Regions from separate parts of the Glaciecola sp. SC05 genome, predicted to be linked through region 1. Evidence: predicted binding sites of a transcription regulator. Region 1 holds the regulator's gene; each other region holds the start of a gene.
The links. Region 1 encodes FNR, which switches genes on or off when oxygen is low (the NO sensors DNR and NnrR bind a similar motif). Its sites were predicted from a motif close to TTGATCTAGATCAA; they were not measured.
Positions count from the first base shown of each region.

Region 2: a site for FNR is predicted at 2,206-2,219, ahead of atpD (F0F1 ATP synthase subunit beta). Genes of this name have one in related genera too.
Region 3: a site for FNR is predicted at 1,611-1,624, ahead of AB9H30_RS04650 (MBL fold metallo-hydrolase RNA specificity domain-containing protein). Genes of this name have one in related genera too.

Region 1 is NZ_JBGIYY010000002.1:190,985-195,176, forward strand. Features, by position in the region: gene ttcA (tRNA 2-thiocytidine(32) synthetase TtcA) at 1-296, opposite strand, end outside; gene uspE (universal stress protein UspE) at 443-1,348, opposite strand; gene fnr (fumarate/nitrate reduction transcriptional regulator Fnr) at 1,471-2,208, opposite strand; gene AB9H30_RS02685 (sulfite exporter TauE/SafE family protein) at 2,235-2,903, opposite strand; gene ccoS (cbb3-type cytochrome oxidase assembly protein CcoS) at 2,896-3,162, opposite strand; gene AB9H30_RS02695 (heavy metal translocating P-type ATPase) at 3,170-4,192, opposite strand, start outside.
Region 2 is NZ_JBGIYY010000022.1:34,239-38,430, reverse strand. Features, by position in the region: gene AB9H30_RS17055 (AtpZ/AtpI family protein) at 1-20, opposite strand, end outside; gene AB9H30_RS17050 (F0F1 ATP synthase subunit epsilon) at 102-551, opposite strand; gene atpD (F0F1 ATP synthase subunit beta) at 541-2,004, opposite strand; gene AB9H30_RS17040 (hypothetical protein) at 2,312-2,779, shown strand; gene AB9H30_RS17035 (Crp/Fnr family transcriptional regulator) at 2,911-3,609, opposite strand; gene AB9H30_RS17030 (c-type cytochrome) at 3,839-4,192, shown strand, end outside.
Region 3 is NZ_JBGIYY010000003.1:306,240-310,431, forward strand. Features, by position in the region: gene AB9H30_RS04645 (carboxymuconolactone decarboxylase family protein) at 1-95, shown strand, start outside; gene AB9H30_RS04650 (MBL fold metallo-hydrolase RNA specificity domain-containing protein) at 145-1,548, opposite strand; gene AB9H30_RS04655 (HlyD family secretion protein) at 1,735-2,700, shown strand; gene AB9H30_RS04660 (ATP-binding cassette domain-containing protein) at 2,697-3,635, shown strand; gene AB9H30_RS04665 (ABC transporter permease) at 3,632-4,192, shown strand, end outside.

The DNA.
Region 1 (4,192 bases):
ACTATTTCAAAATCTACGCCTAGTTCACTTAAATAATTAGGCAAAATGTGCTCCGGGAAGCCCGGTTGCTTTTGGTCTAAATTGACCGCAATAATCGAAAACTGAATGGGAGCAATACGCTGCAGATAAAGCAGTATGTCGAGCATAGTGTAACTGTCTTTGCCGCCTGACAAGCAAACCATGATGCGGTCACCGTCTTCAATCATATTGAAATCGGCGATGGCTTTGCCCACTTCACGACGAAGCCGCTTTTGCAGTTTATTAAAATTGTATGTAGCTTTTGGCTTAACTGACATAGTCTGTGCTTTATCCGTATTAAAAACATTGAGTAAAATGAAAACGCCGCAAGTATACGAAATTTGCGGCGTTTTTTCATCTACTGCATGCGTGAATATTGCGCGCAAATCGATAGAAAGCTAGTCAGCGTGGTCAAATATCCAATTCATTGAACCTGCGGCTTTATCACTAGCGTGTCACAGTTGACTCTATCTATAATATGTTCCGCAGTATTGCCTAACAGGGCTGCTGAAATTCCTCTGCGGCCAACTGAACCCAAAACTAGTAACTCTGCATCGAGCTTATCACAAAGGCCGGGCACAACATCTTCAGGTAAGCCTTCGCTAACATGTATATTTTGATCTGGTAATTTGTGCAGTTTGGCAATTGCCTTCACTTCTTTCTCATGTTTTGCTTGGATATCAAGGTTGTATGCCTGAGCGTTAAAACTTGGTACCTCTATCGCAACATGCATAGGTGCGCCGGCAAAAGTGTTGGCTAAATGTAAGCTACCCTTTACCAGTTGTGATAAATCTGCGCTGATCTGAGTGACTCGCTCACTTAATAGATTATGCACTTTGTCATTTGTATCTATGCTGATAGCAGCCACTATGTTGCCGTTTTCAGGCCAGTCGTGGTTTTTAACCATCAATACATTCATGGGGCTGAAGCGCAGCAGATGCCAATCATTCGGAGTAAATATTTTTTGAGCGATTTTATTGTGTTCTTTGCAACTTTTTACAATTAAATCACAGTGTTCGTGAGTTGCGGTATCAATGATCCCGCGATATAGCGATTTATGCCAAACTGATTTAATCTCTACATTCACCGCCCCACATTTGTTTATATACTGATTCATGGCCTTAACTTGACCATTCATCAATGCGGCCTTCATATCCACGCGTTGGTCAGTGCTCAGAAAGTTCGTCATATCGTAGGTTTCATCATAAATACAGCTGACTAACAGAATATTTGCATGCAGTTTATTGGCTAGGAAACAGGCTCTGTCAAAAGCCGGTTGAACATCATGATAGGGGTCAAATACCACTAAAATTCGTGAACAGTTAAACATATGTGCTCTCCACTGATGGTTATAGCTCTAGGGTTTGTTGATCTTAGTATAAAACACAATAAAAAAGGTGGTCAGCATCTGCATGCCGCCACCTTGTGTTAGATCAATGAAGGGTTAAAAAGTTAATTAGATGCCGAAAAAGACATTTCACTTTCAGGCATACGCTGCCTGACACCATCAAAATCCACTATGCTAATGAGTTTGCCATCTACTTTAATTAAACCCTCTTTTTGAAAGCGGGTGAGCAAGCGACTTATAGTTTCGACGGTTAAACCCAAATAATTGCCAATTTCGTTACGGGTCATCGATAGATTAAACTGTTTGGCTGAGTAACCGCGTTCGTCAAAGCGTTTCGATAAATCGTTAATGAAATGCAACAAGCGCTCTTCAGCGCTGCGTTTACTTAACAGCATCATCAGATCATGGTCGTGTTTGATTTCAGCACTCATGAAACGCATGATTTGTTTACGTAATGCAGGGTAACGCTCAGATACTGCGTCTAATGTGTCGTAGGGCAATTCACACACCATCGCCGTTTCAAGAGCTTGGGAGTAGCTTTGATGCATATTGTCTTTTAAAGCATCAAAACCGATAATGTCGCCGGGAAAATGAAAGCCCGTAATTTGTTCAACGCCGTCTTTATCACTAATGTATGACTTAAATGAGCCAGAACGCACTGCATATAGGGAATGAAAGACCTGACCAGCTTTGACAAGTTTGTCGTGCTTATGAAGAGGGCGCTTACGTTCGATAATATCGTCAAGGCTTTCTAATTCAGTCTTGCTTAGACTTACCGGTAAACAAAGGTGGCTAAAACTGCAACTTTGGCAGTGGATGGAGAGCTCGGCACTATTGCCCATCGCTACACTCCTTATAAATATTTAGATCATGTTATACCTTGAATTATTGGCAAAATCAAAACAAATGCGAAAAGAATTAGACTAATGGCTATAATATTTCTCGTTAACTTATGTTGCAGTAATGGCACTAAAAAGCTGGCTCCCAGGCTTGTAGCAATCAGCGCTGGAAAGGTGCCTAGTCCAAATAGCAGCATAAACAACGCACCGTTTAATGCGCTTCCCGAAGCTAATGACCAAGTTAATGCGGTGTAAACTAGCCCACAGGGAAGCCAGCCCCAAACCATGCCGTAAGCGAGGGCATAGCCCGGATGTTTAAAAGGTAACAGCTTTTTTGACAGTGGCTGTATTTTACGCCACAGATGACCGCCGATCCGCTCAAAATACGACAAACCTTTCCACCAGTTACTAATATAAAGAGCTAGAAGAATCAAAAACGACGCACTGACCAAGGTTAGAATAGGTAAAGTCGTAGTCATACTGCTACTGGCGATAGCCCCTAGATAACCTGTGAATGCGCCAGCCACGCTATAGGACAAAATCCGGCCGACATTGTAGGCAACAATATAGAAACTCGGTGATGCTTGTTTAGGGATTGCAAACGTAAATGCGCTTGCTATGCCTCCGCACATGCCGATGCAATGAACACCGCCAGCTAAGCCCATCAAAAATGCTGATAGCAGGCCAATTTCAGTCATTTGACTCAGTAGACTTGAGGGTATTCTGTTTTTGGGGTTTTGCTGCTATGTCTGCTCCGCTGGAGGCTTGGCCTTGCTCTGGCTCTGCTTTTACAGCCACATCAACATCAGATTTTTTAATGTCGTCATCAAATAAGATGCTGTAGCCCTGACGTTCTAGATCGTCAAATTGATTGGATTTTACCGCCCAAAAAAACACTCCAATTGCAATAGATACAATAATGATGGCCAGTGGGATTAAAACAAATATGATACTCATCGCAGTATTATCGCATTAAACGAGTGGAATTATATACCACTATTATTGAACTTAAGGACATCCCTAAAGCTGCCTGCCAAGGAGTTAATACGCCCATAACGGCAAATGGTAACACTGATATGTTATAGCCGAGCGCCCACGCAATGTTCTGTTTGATTTTTCGTTTAGTCCGCGCTGCCATCGTCAGCACGTCATTAAGCGCGGTTAACTTGGTATTGAGCAAGACAATATCGGCGGCATTCTTGGCTAAATCAGATGCATTGCCTACCGCAATAGATACGTCAGCGGCGGCCAATACAGGTGCATCATTAATGCCGTCACCAAGCATTATCATCGACTTACCTAGTGCCTGTTGCTGTTTAATATAGGCGAGTTTCGCTTCGGGTGGACAGGCGCCAATGGCATTGGGAATATTGAGCTGCTCTGCAATATGACTGACATTCACCTGTGCATCACCACTTAGAATACTCAAATTGAACTGTTTAATGTTAGCTAATACTTGTTTCACGTCGTCTTTTATTGTGTCAGTAAGCCAAAAGGCCGCAACAACTTGATGCTCGATAGCCAGCAACACATTCGCGCCCTCCCATTCAGACGTATCTTGTTGACCAGTTTGGCTCAGTACAAACTTTTTAGACCCTATATAACATTGATGAGCGTTGACTGTAGCCGATATTCCTTTGCCAATTTCTATCTGATACTGCTCGATATTGAAACCAAACTCAGCAAAGGGTTCGGTAAATGCTTTAGCTATTGGATGCTCCGAGCGAGTTTCTAAAAAACTGGCTAAAGCCAATAAGTAATTATGAGGGGGATTGTTAGACTTACCTTCGCCACCTAGCGGCGGATTGATGCGCTTAGGCGAAGTGGAGAGCCACTGTTGGCTAATAGAAAATGCGCCTTGTGTAAGGGTGCCTGTTTTATCAAACACAATATCGGTGGCATGCGTGACTTGTTCTAGCGCGTCGGAGCGTTTTAGCAATATTCCTAATTTATTAAGTTTTGCCATTGCACAGGTCAAAGCAGATGG
Region 2 (4,192 bases), on a different contig from region 1:
CTGTCATTCTTTGATTTCATGCTTTACTCAACTATCAAAATGTTGACACTATGACGATTGCAAAACAGAGCTATAACCTTCAATGCAAACCCTGTGTAAATTCACCGAGACTTCAGTGATTTAAAACCGCGCATAAAGCCGCTTTCCAAACGAGCTAATACCGCCTTGAGCTCTCTATCTTGCTCACTTAGCGACATAAATTCGCTTTGTACTAATTGTTTTAATTGCAGTAAATCGCTGCCTGCATGTGCATTTCGAACCGACACATATATCTTGTGACCTTCTTTTATTGCGATGCCTTCGTCAACCGCTAGGTACCTAGCTGCTTGATTCTGTAGTGTAAAAGTTAAAATGCCAGGCTCGAGGCTCGCAACAAAGTCTCTGCGATTTGGTAGCAGGCCAAAAGCGCCATCTGGCGTCTCAATAACAACACTTTTTATGCCCTCATAGTTTGCAAATATTTTTGAGGGCAAGAGTATCTGCAGTTGCATCAGTTGAAGGGTTTCTTTTTCTGAGTTTGATATGACTTTAGTATCAGCGCTATTCAGCATTGGTCGGCTGCTCTTTAGTCTTGTTTGCCTCATCTACGCGCCCAATCATATAAAGAGCACTTTCTGAATAGGTGCTGAACTCATCGTTTAGAATGCGTTCGCAACCGTCTAGGGTATCCTCAAGGCTAACCGTTGCGCCCTGCATGCCACTAAATTGTCCGGTGGTAAAAAACGGCTGGGTTAAAAATCGCTCTAATTGTCTAGCTCGTGACACCACTTTACGGTCGTTTTGAGATAGCTGTTCTAAGCCCAACATAGCGATGATGTCTTTTAAGTCTTCATATTTAGCTAATGTTTGACGAGCCAATTGCGCTAAGTGGTAATGACGCTCGCCAACAATACTGGGCGTTAACATTTTTGAATGTGATTGCAGTGGATCAACTGCTGGAAAAAGTCCTTCGCTAGCGCGCTTTCGCGACAGTGCAATCGATGCCGATAAATGCGAAAAAGTATGCACTGCAGCCGGATCGGTAAAGTCATCAGCAGGCACATATACCGCTTGTATCGAGGTAATAGCGCCTGCCTCGGTGTTTGCAATTCGCTCTTCTAGCTGCGCAAGCTCTGTGCTTAATGTGGGTTGATACCCAAGTCTAGATGGCATCTGGCCCATCAAACCAGAAACTTCAGAGCCAGCCTGAATGAAACGAAAAATGTTGTCTACTAATAGAAGTACGTCGCGTTGTTCGTCGTCTCGAAAATACTCTGCCATGGTCAATGCCGCATGCCCTACCCTAAATCGGCTACCGGGTAATTCGTTCATTTGCCCAAACAGCATTACCATGTCCTTAAGCACTCCGGCCTCTTTCATTTCCCGATGTAACTCTTCTCCTTCGCGACACCTTTCGCCAATCCCACAAAATATACTTACGCCATTGTGATGACCTATCATGTTGTGGATCATTTCCGTTAACAGGACTGTTTTACCCACACCTGCACCGCCAAAAAGCCCTGTTTTTCCGCCTCGCTCTAATGGCACCAATAAGTCGATGACTTTAATGCCAGTGCTAAACACTTCTGTTTTTGTAGAGCGTGAAGACAACAGCGGCGGAACGTTATGCACTGAGCGCCATTCAACATTTTTAGGCTGCGGCAACTGGTCTATCGCATTGCCAAACACATCAAACATGCGAGACAAAATTTCGGGACCAACTGGTGCTGTAAGTGGGCCGCCAGTATCCTGAATAGCCGCTCCTCTGCTAAGGCCGGCCGTTGGTGTTAAAGCAATCGCCCTTACTCGCTTTGCATCTAACTGCGTTTGTACCTCAAGCAATATAGCGGCATTGCCATCATCGCTCTTTTCTAATTTGAGTAAATTTCGAACTGCAGGCAGCTTACCGGTGAACATGACATCCACTACACTGCCGCGCACGGCAATAACCTCACCTTGTGCGACTGTTATTACATCAATATCAGGTTGAGGATTTTGGGAAGTAGTATTACTCGGTTTATTCATTGTCTCACTTTGTAACTGGCACTGATCGGCGATTAATATTTACCGTTCGACATCGACATCAACATCAAGATCAAGATCAAGATCAACATAATATGATCATATAGCACCCTATTAAGATGAGTTTGACGCATGTCAAAAATGCAATAGCAATTAACAGGTTCTATCAGGCTAAAAAAGTGAGTTAAGTCCTTGAGCTTATTTTTGATATTGATCAAAAAAGACCGATAGCTGTTTGCTACTATCCTCAAACATAAAGTGTTCAACGCTTCAAACGTTCAGCAAACTACCTTTATTGAGGTCATATAACATGCGATTACAAACGATCAAAAGGTGTACAGGCACAATAGTCGGGATCACTTGTGCAATGTTCATTGCGGCCTGTAGCAATCAATTTTCAGAATCGATACGAAAAGTGACCTATCCGCCCGATTTTAAATATACACAGCCTGCTGAGCTTCGCTCTGACATGTCAAAATTAGCCCAGCAAATGGTGCTACTTGACAGTGCGCTAAGTGATTTTTATGAACCAAATGAAAGTGGCGTAGAATTGCAGCGTGAACGAGTAATAATTGCATTAAAAGGTATGGAAAGAACTGCATCAAAGCTCAAGGAAGGATCGCCTGGTGGAAATCATCCAAAGCTACAAGAACAAATGCAAAGTTTTGCGGCTAAAGTTGATCAGGCAAGAAACGCAGCATCATTGCAAAACCCAAACTACTATTATGCAGGCAAAGTCGCAGGGGGATGCACAAACTGCCATTCCATAAATAGGTAAGCCTTAGCCACAAGCGACCATTTATTTACCAAAATAAGGCATAGCAAACGAGAGTGTGATGCAAGCAAATGCAAAATAACTAAGGGAAAAATCATCGAACGTTTACTCAACTTGTTGCCACTATGGGGTGGTCATAATAGTTCTTGCAATCCCGCTTTGTTGACTATGCGTAAATAACGATGTTTGAATGCAATCAAATTCTCTTGTTCAAGCTGTCTAAATACTCTACTTACCGTTTCGATCACCATACCGGTATGATTTGCAATATCGGTGCGCGACATGGTGAGGGTAAAAGCTTCATGACTCAAGTCGCAAGATTTAAGGCGCTGTGCATAATTAAGTAAAAATGCCGCCACTCTTTGCTTGCTTGAGAACTCTCTGCGCGCCAACTGCCTTTCTTCTTCAAGCACTAATGCTGTGCTCATTTGTTGCAGCAAATCGGTTCTAAAAACGTCTGAGTTTTGAAGCAGTTTGTAGATATCCGCTTCTTTATAAAATACGACGCTACTGGTTTCTAAAAAAACCACGCTACACTTGTAGCTATGCTGACTGAATCCATCAAGCCCAATGAGGTCGCCAGGCAGTAAGAAGTTTCCTACATACTGTTCGCCGTCGCTTGAATGAATCACCGATTTAGCCGAGCCCGACCGCAACATATAGATGCCATCAAAACGGTCCCCCGCCCGATACAATGCATCTTTCTTTTGAAATATTTTGTGCGAACAAAAGTTAACGGTGGGTTCGCACTGAACATGCCTATTCAAACTCGTTAGAGCAGTATGTATCTGTTGCTTATTCTCTTGCTTTCTCTCGATTACAGCATGATTCATATTTGTCTCCTTGCAAACAACTAAGGCATTTACCAGTCATTTCTAGCCATCTTATAGCAAGCCCTATCTACTGAATATTCGGAGTTGTACTTAAGCAATTGTGGCTACTACTTATTCGAAATCACAGAAATACAATAGCTTATTTGACCCGCGTCAAATTTTGAAACGAAGCTTGATGTAGGCTTAATTTATCATTCTACGAAACTCAATAAAGACTAGGAGAAATAGTATGAATAAAGTCAATATATGCATTATTGCTAGCTTAATAGCGCTCTTGATGGGATGTGGAAAAGGTGCAGACTCACCAACTGGATTTAGCCTTCCTGAAGGCAATGTTGATGCAGGCAAACTGGTTTTTATAAAACATCAATGTATGGCCTGTCACACTTTAGATGGTATGGACGACAGCACCATTGACAGTCCACTCACAACAAAAATAAGGTTGGGTGGCGCTTCACCCAAGATAACGACATACGCCGAACTTGTTACCAGTATCATCAATCCTTCACATCGCATATCAAAAGGCCCAAAGTGGGAAACTACTAACGAAGATACCGGTGAATCACTTATGCAAAACTATAAT
Region 3 (4,192 bases), on a different contig from region 1:
CGATAATGATGGGGGGCGGGCCGTCAATGGTTTACGGCTGTGAAGCTTTAGAAGCCTTGGATCAATTTGAGAAAGAACAAGATCTACCCTTGTAGCGTCCATCAATGTAGCTAGCTAGTGACTTTTCGACTGTTTATAAGGGCTTTAAAACGCAATCGACTCCCCTTTTTGCGGTACACGAGCACGTATATTTAACTCTCTATATAAGCGATTGCTTAATGCATCTAGCGCAGGAGGTTCGCCATGCACCAGCACCACGCTAGGATGACTTTCGAATGCTGCCACCCACTCCACCAGTTGATCTTGTCCGGCATGCGCTGAAAAACCACCCAGAGTTTCAATTTGGGCTTTCACCGCATATTGTTCGTTGAATATTTTAATCGACGAACGCCCGTCAACTAGCAACCGGCCGAGAGTGCCGTTGGCTTGATACCCACAAAAAATGACAGTGTTACGGCTGTCCCAAATGCGCTGCTTAAAATGATGCCGAATGCGTCCACCTGTGCACATACCGCTGCCGGCGATGATAATTGCACCTTTTTTGATGCGATTAATGGCTATGGACTCTTCCACGCTGACCGATAAATATAGATTAGGAATGAAGTCTTTCAGGATTGACTCTGCCTCAGGCGTGGCGCCCTGAATTTCTTGTTGATCTAAGCTGCGAAACCACTTGTCGTATACTCTAGTTACTTCAATAGCCATTGGGCTGTCTAAGGCTACCTGCCAATTTGAAAGCAGACCTTGATTATGTAACATACCCAAGTAAAACAATATTTCTTGGGTACGCCCTACGGCAAACGCAGGAATCAAAATATTGCCGCCTCGAGCATGGGTTTCAATTAGGATTGCTTTTAGTTGATCTAATGTATCCTCAATTTTTTTATGATTGCGGTCACCATAAGTGCCTTCCATCATCACGATATTCGCATCGGTAATCACTGCAGGGTCTTTCATCAATACTGCATTTTTATTACCTAAGTCTCCTGAAAAGACTAATTTCTTATGCGTGCCATTTTCCTCAATAAACAGCTCAACAATTGCTGAGCCTAGAATATGGCCTGCGTCTTTAAAGTTTACAGTCAAGCCTTTGCATATTTGCGCTTGGTGATTGTACTTCACCCCTTTACATAAACTTAATGCTTTATCGACATCTTCGTCTGTATACTCTGGCAAAAGAGCCGACTTTCCTTTTCTTGCTCGACGCAAGTTTTCCTTCTCTAAATCACCTAAGTAAATACTGGCTGAGTCTTTTAACATGATGTCGAGCAATCCGGCTGTCGCATCAGAGCAATAAATGGTGCCCTCAAATCCTTCACTTACTAACTTGGGCAACATACCACAATGATCTAAGTGCGCATGAGAAAGCACAACAGCTGAAATAGAAGCGGGGTCAAAATCAAAAACTTCCTTTTGAATACGCTTAATGCTGCTGCCCCCTTGATGCATACCGCATTCGAGTAAAACTTTTCCAAAAACCTCTGACTCCAGCAAATGACAAGAACCTGTCACCTCTTGTGCGCCGCCGTGGAAAGTAATGGTTGCCATCTCATCATTCTCTTTTGAATTATATCCTTACGATAACTATATTGGTAAATAGCGTCCCAATGTTGATCCGCGTCAACTCTTTCAAAAGTACTTTGCCTAAAGTATACGCGGTACTAGCCACGTTTCATCGCCTCAAAATCGTAAAAGCGTTTGCTTAAAGCGATTCTCAACTAATGGACAGATAAAATGAAAAAACACACCACATTTAGATGGCTAGCCATTGGTCTTATTCCCATTCTATTGTCGCTCATTTCTTGCAACAAGCAATCTACAGGCACCGCTTTAGGCACGCTAGAAAGAGACCGCATTGCGCATACGGCAACAGCAAATGAAGTTATAATTGCTTTGCCGATCCCTCAAGGTAGCAAGGTAAAGGCAGGCGATATTTTGGTAAGCTTAGATAACCGTCAACAGACTGCAATAGTCGCGATAACGAAAGCTCATGTTGCAGAAGCGCACGCTAATTTAGATAAACTTCGCAACGGTGCACGAGCTGAAGAAGTTGCCGCCGCTAGCGCCAAACTTGAAGGAGCAAAAGCTGCACTTATTGAGAGTGAAGCTGCCTATGTTAGAGCCAAAAACCTCATCGAAAAACGGCTAGTTAGTCAAGCTGCCCTAGACCAAGCAGTCGCCGCTAAAGACTCTAATGCGGCATCAGTTGAGGCAGCCAAAGAGGCCTTACTAATACTCACTAACGGCACACGTCCAGAGGATTTGGCGATTGGCGAAGCAAACCTAGCGGTTACGCTTGCTGCACTCGCAAGCGAAAATAAAAAACTCGAGGACCTTACAGTGCTTTCGACACGTGATGGCATACTCGATAACCTACCGTGGAACCTTGGTGAAAGAGTTACATTAGGCAGCCCCGTTGCCATTGTACTTGCCGGAAAAGCCCCTTATGCACGGATTTATGTGCCTGAGCCATATCGCGTTAGAATCAGCGTTGGTGACAGCTTAAGCATGCGGGTTGACGGTTTGACACAAGCCATCACGGGCACTGTGCGCTGGATATCCAGCGAGCCCGCATTTACCCCTTATTACGCGCTAAATCAAGAAGAGCGGGCACGGCTTATGTATTTAGCAGAAGTTCAACTACCCGATAGCTATAGCGACCTACCTAATGGTATTCCCGTGCAGGTAAGCTTACCGTGAATAAGGCGTCAAGCAGTGAGTTAGCGATTAATGCCAAGCAACTTAGCCGCAGTTTTGGTGAATTAAACGCCATAGATCAACTCAATCTACACGTTGAAAAAAACACGATTTATGGCTTTCTGGGCCCAAACGGATGTGGCAAAACCACGGCGATCAGAATGTTTACTGGCCTGCTCAAACCAAGCTCAGGCGAAGTCGAGGTATTAGGCCTGCAGTTGCCCAAAGACGCCGAAAAATTAAGGCATAGAATGGGTTATATGACCCAAAAATTCTCGTTGTATAACAATTTAACCGTTAAAGAAAACCTGCAGTTTGTCGCCAAAATATATGGCATTGCCGGTAAGGCACAAACATCCCGCATTGCAGAATTGCTATCAGTTTACGGACTCACTCAAAAGCAGAGTCAGATGGCGGGCAGCATGAGCGGTGGGCAAAGACAGCGATTAGCCTTAGCGGCAGCCACACTGCACAAACCCGAAATACTATTTTTAGACGAACCCACTTCGGCTGTCGACCCAGAAAACCGCCGAGATTTTTGGGAGAAGTTATTTGATTTGTGCGACCAGGGCACAAGCATTTTGGTGTCTACCCACTATATGGATGAGGCCGAACGCTGCCACAAACTGGCCATATTAGAAGATGGTATTAAGCGGGCTGATGACGCGCCTGCAAAGTTGATGGCGAATATGGCAGCTAGCGTGATAGAAATAAAAGCAACTGGCCTTCGCACGCTAAAGACTCAACTCATGCAACTCCCCGAGATAATTAGCGCGGCACAATTAGGCAGTAGCCTACGGGTCCTGGTTAAAGATACCCTTGATTCGCCCCTGCAATACATCCAGCAGCAAACCAATATTCCAGTTGAGCAACTCAATATTGTACGCCCAAGCTTAGAAGACGTGTTTATCACCTGCACAGGAGATAGCCGTCAGTGATCGCCAGCATATACCGTATCCAAGCCATCTTTTTCAAAGAGCTAATTCAATTAAGGCGCGACCGGATGACTTTCTCCATGATAGTGATGATCCCGCTAGTGCAACTGATGCTGTTTGGCTATGCAATTAATACCAATGTGCGTCATGTGCCGGTAGCCGTGGTCGATTATAGTCAAACGGCTATGAGTCGAGTGTTACTGCAAACCATTGAAGCGACTCAAGTAGTTGAAATTATTCAACAACATACTGATCTAAAAAGTGCTCAAAATGCCCTTGAGCAAGCCGAAATACGCGCCATTTTGATCATTCCTAATGATCTCTCTCAACGGCTCGCTCGTCACCCAAGTGCGGGCTTTGGCCTGCCTGCTGCGAGCGACGAAGAAACCAGCCGCCCGATTGCCCAATGGATTGTAGATGGCTCTGACACCATGATTTCAGGGGCCATCAAAGGACTGAAAAACATGCCCTTATCTGAATTATTTGGTAAAGCCGCAAACCGAAATGTTCCGACCTTCGAAGTCGCACTATTTTATAACCCAGAGCAACGAACCGCAGTC